Regions from separate parts of the Aeromicrobium sp. P5_D10 genome, predicted to be linked through region 1. Evidence: predicted binding sites of a transcription regulator. Region 1 holds the regulator's gene; each other region holds the start of a gene.
What was found. The regulator LexA, encoded in region 1, represses DNA repair genes until DNA is damaged. The targets are predictions, from matches to a motif close to TCGAACANNTGTTCGA.
Positions count from the first base shown of each region.

Region 1 (2,263 bases):
CGTGTTCTCGTCGAGCGCTGCGGTCTACGGAACGCCTGACGTGGACCTGGTCACCGAGACAACCGAGACGGCGCCGGAGTCACCGTACGGTGAGAGCAAGCTGATCGGCGAGTGGCTGCTGCGTGACACCGCGAGGGCGCACGCCCTGCACCACACGTCGCTGCGCTACTTCAATGTCGTCGGCTCGGCCGTGCCTCAGCTGTACGACACGAGCCCGCACAATCTGTTCCCGCTCGTGATCGAGGCGCTGCTCGAGGGGCGTACGCCACGGATCAACGGCGCGGACTACCCGACGCCGGACGGTACATGTGTGCGGGACTACATCCACGTCGCCGATCTGGCGGACGCGCATGTGGTCGCCGCCCGGAAGCTGCTGGCCGGTGTCTCGTTGGAGTCCGTCTACAACCTCGGTAGCGGCGATGGCGTCTCGGTGCGCGAAATCATGACCGCCGTGGCACAAGCGACCGGGATCGACTTCGATCCCGAGATCACCGACCGGCGTCCGGGCGACCCGGCACGGATCGTCGCCTCGGGCGAGCTGGCCGCGCGAGATCTTGACTGGACGATGCGGTATTCGGTCGCCCAGATGGTCGAAAGCGCCTGGGCGGCCCGTCGTCTCACACCCGCCGAAGGACCGCGGTGACCTTGCCGAGGATCGTGGCATGGGTGCCGTCGATGGGGGAGTAGTCCCGATTGTGCGGCAGTAGCCAGACCTGGCCGTCTTTGCGCTGGAAGGTCTTGACGGTCGCTTCGCCGTCGAGCATCGCAGCGACGATCTCGCCGTTCTCGGCATTGGGCTGCTGGCGGATCACGACATAGTCGCCATTGCAGATCGCGGCGTCAATCATCGAATCGCCGGAGACTTCGAGCATGAACAACGTCCCGTCGCCGACCAGGGATTTGGGCATCGGGAAGATCTCCTCGACGCGCTCCTCGGCCAGGATCGGTCCGCCGGCCGCGATGCGCCCCACCAGCGGGATATTGGTCGCGGTGGGCGCCGCGTCGTTGATGCCGGTCTCGTCGAAGGGCGCCTCGTCGTGCGGCACAGTGGCCATCGAGCGCCTCGCCGCGAGCACGTCCGGCAAGAAGATCTCGAGCGCGCGAGGACGGTTGGGATCGCGCTTGACGTAGCCGAGACCCTCGAGAGTGCGCAGCTGGTGAGCGACCGAGGACGTACTGGTCAGGCCGACGGCAGCACCGATCTCGCGCATGCTCGGTGGGTAGCCGCGCTTCTCGATCTCATCGCGCAAGAACTCCAGCACCTTGCGCTGGCGGACGGTCAATCCAGTGGAGTCCGCCGGCCCGTCGGGGAGCTCGGTGACGTCGGCTTTGCGTTCGTCGCTCATGTGTGAACACTAACCCGGATCGAGGCCCAGATTCAAACATATGTTCGATGGCGTGTCGTGCCCTGTAACTCTAAGTTGGGGCGATGCCCAAGACACTCGTGAAGCCCGGTCAACCGAGAACCGCTGTCGTCACCGGCGCCGGCCAAGGTATCGGACGTGCCGTGGCGGTCGAGCTGATCCGGCGCGGATACAGCGTGATCGTGACCGATATCGACGAGCCGGCGGCGATACGGACCGCGAGCGAGATCGGCGCGTCGGCGGGCTACGGCCTCGATGTCACCGATCCCGAGGCGCGAACCGCATCGTCGCGGTGCGCGCCCGTGAGATCGCGCCTTTGGGCGCCTGGGTCTGCAATGCGGGTGTCTTGTTCGAAGGCGACACGACGGCCCTGACCGAGCAGCAGATCCGCACGACGGTCGAGGTCAATGTCTTGGGCGTCGTGTGGGGAGTACGTGCGGCTGCCGATGCATTCCGCGAGCAGGTCAGCACCGGGGTGACCGGGGGAGAGATCGGCATCCTGGCCTCTTTGAGCGCACATGCCCCCGTAGCGGGTCTCAGCGTCTACGCCGCGTCGAAGGCTGCGGTGCTCTCGCTCGCGACATCGCTGGTGGCCGAGTTGCGCAAGGACAAGATCCGCGTCCACGCCCTGTGCCCTGACGGGGTCGACACTGCGATGGTCGGTTCGATGGCGCCAGATGGCGGGGCGAGGGCGATCTTGGCGGCAGGAGTCCTGTTGACACCGCAGCAGACAGCTCATGCACTGGTCGAGATGTTCGGCACCCGGCGGTCGGTCAGGACTGTGCCGATGTGGCGTGGGGTGCTCGGCAGGAGCGCCACGTTGGCGCCGGGCGCGGCGGCCCGGGTCGATCCGTTGATCAAACGTGTGGGTGCACGGCGGCTGCGCAGACAACGGGCAG
Region 1 covers NZ_JBFUME010000006.1:351,772-354,034, forward strand. Annotated here, with positions in the region: gene galE (UDP-glucose 4-epimerase GalE) at 1-643, shown strand, start outside; gene lexA (transcriptional repressor LexA) at 618-1,346, opposite strand; partial or broken gene ACXJKC_RS14275 (SDR family NAD(P)-dependent oxidoreductase) at 1,430-2,263, shown strand, end outside.

Region 2 (2,263 bases), on a different contig from region 1:
CAAGGCCACGAGGTGTGCATTGCAGGCCATCCGTTGGGCTTTGGCCGCTGACACATCGGTACCGCTGGTGGTGGTCGCGGTGCCTTGGCCGGTGCGCAGGTCATCGATATCGATCGTGACGGCAACCGTGGCGGCGAGGCCACCGGCCATGGGCAACGCCCCTGTGGGCAAATGGTTGATCAACTCGATGAACGCGTGGCCCATTTTCTGGTCGCGGGGCAGGTTGGTGAAGTCATCAATATCCATGCCGTACTTCTGGGCGTTGAGTGTGTTGCGGCGTGGGGCGATGATTCCTTCGATCGCCGCTCGTAGGGTGTCGGCGTCGGCGGTCGGGATCGTGAACGTCCCCCGGGTGGTTCCRTCRCCGCGGCGGCTCATTTTCAGCCGGGTCGCGTTCCAGGCTTTTTCTTCTTCGGCACGCAGCTTCTTGCCGAGTTCTTCGTCCGCCCCRTCAGGGTCGATGACTTCGAGCACCCGATTGGCCAAACGCTTGAGGTCGTCGATGTTGTGTTCGCCAGCCAACCGGATCAAATGCGCTTCAGCATCGCGGCGGGGTTCATCATCAACCCAATCCGGTAGACGGTCGATGGCTTTCATGATGACCCGGGCTTTGTCGGTGGACAGGCCACCGGTGGCCCATGCCGTACGGGTGGCCTCAGTGTGCTCGGTCGTAACCCGTGCCATCGACACCAGTTTCGCGGCTTCACCCTTGTGCATCCCGGTCTGATTGGCCAACCACACCGTGGTGGAGGTGGCACCATCATCGCCAGGTAGTCCCATGCCTTCGGCGCTTCCGGCGATCCGTGACATCAAAGCGTCCAAGCTGGTGCGGGTCTTTTGTAGTGCGACTGCGACCTCGCGTAGCTCCCGGCCGGTCAACCTCCAGGGCTCACAAACGGCAGCATCATCGATCAACGACGACAACTGCTCGATGATCATGCGGTAGCTCCTGGAATTGGACGGGTTTTCGACTCATTCCAAAGCCTAAACACCACCACCGACACCCCAAATCCAGCACACCGAAGATGTCCACAGGGTGACAAGCTCCGCCTGGCTCGGTTGAGTGCGCCGGTGGCATGGGTAATCTGTGACCATGCTCACTCGTAAGCGCGCTGTCATGCTTGCTGCCGCCGGGTCGTTGCTGGCCGCCTGCGGCAGCGTTCACCCCGGGGATGCCGCTGTCGTCGGCGGCGAGTCGATCCCGATGAGGACACTGGAGAAGACGGCCGAGGCGTACTGCACGTTGACGTTGAACTCCGCGCAGCAGCAGGGCGTCAACGCCGTGAGCAACACCGATATCCGTCGCCAGGCCGTCACCTCCCTGGTGTCGATCGTGGTGGCGCGCGACCTGGCAAAGTCCGAGAACCTGCAGATCAAGCCCAAGTCCTATTCGCTCACCGAGGTCCAGGTCGACCAGCTCGCGAAGACGTTCCCCAAAGCCGATCTGGACGAGCTGAAGAAGGCCCTCGAGGAGAGCCAGGAGGTCTCGACGATCGCCATCGCCTTGGCTGCGAAGTCGACCGGTCAAGTTCCTGACGAGACGAATCAGGCAGCGCTCGACGATCTGGGTCGGTCCGAGATCATGAAGGCGTTCAAGGCCAAGGATGTGCAGTTCGCACCGCGGTTCGGACTGAGTCCGTCTGGGGCGGAAAGGGCCGCGACGGGATCGCTTTCCGTTGCTCCAGTCGATCTCGAAGCGCCTACGCCCGAGGAGCTGCCGAAGACCCAGCGCTGCTCCTGATGCGGATACTGGTTCTCAGTCCTCGGGTTGCTCCGGGCATTCTGACGCTTCCAGCCTGGGACGCCTTGCGTACGGCGACCAGCGTCCATGCGACCGAGATCGATCCTCATGTGCAGGCGATCATGAGCTCCGGCATCGACGTCGAACTGGGGGAGCGGCCCGCTGCCGATGACGCTTCGGACGTCTGGATCGCTCCGACGGGAGATCTGGCCTGGGCGAACAAATTGGCCGATGAACTGATGTCTGATGACGGTGAGTCATGCGACGTCGAGGTCATCTTCGGCTCTTACGATCTTCCGGGTTCATCGCTTCTCGACGTCGTCGACGTCATGGACCGCCTGCGCAGGGAGTGTCCGTGGACCGCCGAGCAGTCGCATGCCTCGTTGAGTCCTTATCTCTTGGAGGAGGCGCACGAGACACTCGAAGCGCTCGACAATGGTGACAGTGATCATCTGCGCGAAGAGCTCGGCGATCTGCTGATGCAGATTGTGTTCCACGCGCGGATCGCCGCAGAGGACGAGG
Region 2 covers NZ_JBFUME010000002.1:470,338-472,600, forward strand. Annotated here, with positions in the region: gene ACXJKC_RS03895 (DUF222 domain-containing protein) at 1-939, opposite strand, end outside; gene ACXJKC_RS03900 (hypothetical protein) at 1,094-1,741, shown strand; gene ACXJKC_RS03905 (MazG family protein) at 1,741-2,263, shown strand, end outside.
Region 2: a site for LexA is predicted at 956-971, ahead of ACXJKC_RS03895 (DUF222 domain-containing protein). Genes of this name have one in related genera too.

Region 3 (2,263 bases), on a different contig from region 1:
GTCGAACATCAACATGGTGCTCGCCCTCGTGCTGGCGGTCTTCGTGTTTGTCGCCGGCCCGACCCTCCTGATCCTCAATCTGCTGCCGACTGCGCTGGGTGACTACGCCTCGCAGATGACGGAAATGGCCTCACGTACCGCGGCCAGCGGCGATGACGCGATGAAGGACTGGCTCGCCGGTTGGACGATCTTCTACTGGGCCTGGTGGGTTTCGTGGACGCCGTTCGTCGGCATGTTCATCGCCCGCATCAGCCGGGGGCGCACGATCCGGCAGTTCGTCACTGGTGTGCTGATCGTTCCCTCACTCGTGAGCCTGGTCTGGTTCGCCGTCTTCGGCGGCGCGGCGATCGATGGACAGCGCAAAACCGGCGACCTCGTCGGCAAGGGTGGAGCGGTCGACACCGACTCGGCGCTGTTCGCGATGCTCGACCAGCTGCCGCTGGCGTCGATCACGACGGTATTGGTCATGGTGCTCGTCGGCATCTTCTTCGTTTCCGGCGCAGATGCCGCCTCGATCGTCATGGGCTCATTGAGCGAGAAGGGCTCCGACGAACCCTCGAAGCGCACGGTCGTGTTCTGGGGATCGGTGACCGGTGCGGTGGCAGCGATCATGCTGGTGATCGGCGGTGACAAGGCTTTGACGGGACTGCAACAGATCACGATCGTGGCGGCGGTGCCGTTTGTCCTGGTCATGGTCGCGCTGTGCGTATCGCTCTATAAGGATCTGCAGACCGATCCGATCGTCGTCAATGAGCGGTTGGGTGTCGTGATGGTCGAGGAGGCCGTAGCGACCGGCGTCGAGGAACACGACGGAGACTTCGTGCTCGTGGTCGAGGCGTCCGAACCCGACAGCGACAAGCCCGCTTAGTTCAGCGGGGCCTGGCCGGGTGGAGCCAGCGGGTCGCGATGACCAGCAACGGTCCTAGATCGTCGTCCTGACCGGCTCGGGCGTGCTGGCGGTGCACCTCGCGGTGCGCGACCGCCAGCCCGCACAGCCAGCGGGCGATGTCCGGTACATGCAGTTCACGGTCGATGGTTCCCTCCGCCATCGCCTGCTCCGCCAATGTCGAGAAGTTCTGCTCGACGTCGGCGGTGATCGGGCGGGCAGGGTCGGAGGCGAGTTGCTCGAGCTGTTCGAGCAGTGAGTCCCAGGCCGGTTGCATGAGTCGGAGCCTACGTCCCTCTCCGCGAGCGGTGCGGATTGGTCTTCCCGAGACGGCGTGTCTGTCCAGACCGCACCGCTCGCGGTCGGGTTTGCACCACTCGGGGCGAAGTAATACTAGAACGTCTGTTCGAATCGGCGTACGCTGATCAGGTGACCGACTACTACCAGGGTTCGCTGCTCGATGTCGGCCTGACCCCAGAGATCAGCCCGCTGGCGATGCGGCGCACCGCGCTCGCCGACGGTGCCTGGGTCGACGTCATGCCCGGTTGGATCACCGGTTCCGACGAAGTGTTCCTGCGCTTGCAGTCAGAGGTCGCGTGGCAGGCCGAAAGACGGCAGATGTACGACCGGGTCGTCGACGTACCGAGGCTGGTCGCCCACTACGGAGTGCGCGATGAGCTCCCCGACCGGTTGCTGCTGGATGCGCGCGAGGCGATTTCGGACCACTACGAGGACGAGCTCGGTGAACGGTTCGCGACGGCCGGGCTGTGCTACTACCGTGACGGCCACGACAGCGTCGCCTGGCACGGCGATCGAATCGGTCGAGGTCGCACCGACGACACGATGGTTGCGATCGTCTCGTTCGGCGCCGCCAGACGGCTGTCACTGCGACCACGCGCAGGAGGTCCGCAGATCGGCTTCGCGCTGGGGCACGGCGACCTGGTCGTGATGGGCGGATCATGCCAGCGCACCTGGGATCACGCAGTCCTCAAGACCGCGCGAGCGGTCGGACCACGCATCAGCGTCCAGTTCCGTCCCCGCGGTGTGCTGTAGCGCCCGATCAGGCGCGGGCCAACCGCCCGGCCACGACAGCACAGGTCATGAGCTGCAGCTGGTGATACAGCATCAGCGGCAGCACGATCAGTGCGACGTCCTTCGGCGCGAACAGCACTGAGGCGATCGGCAGGCCGCTCGCGAGAGACTTGTTGCAGCCGCAGAACAGGATCGCGATGCGGTCTGACCGGTCGAAGTGCAATGCTCGACCGATCGCGACGCACCACCCCATCACGATGCTGAGCAGTGCCGCGCACACCAGCGCGACTGCCAGGACCGACCCGACCGACAGCGATGACCAGATGTCGGCTTGGGCCCCCTCGC
Region 3 covers NZ_JBFUME010000003.1:185,019-187,281, reverse strand. Annotated here, with positions in the region: gene ACXJKC_RS05970 (BCCT family transporter) at 1-868, shown strand, start outside; gene ACXJKC_RS05965 (hypothetical protein) at 870-1,163, opposite strand; gene ACXJKC_RS05960 (alpha-ketoglutarate-dependent dioxygenase AlkB) at 1,316-1,939, shown strand; gene ACXJKC_RS05955 (bile acid:sodium symporter family protein) at 1,947-2,263, opposite strand, start outside.
Region 3: a site for LexA is predicted at 1,281-1,296, ahead of ACXJKC_RS05960 (alpha-ketoglutarate-dependent dioxygenase AlkB). Genes of this name have one in related genera too.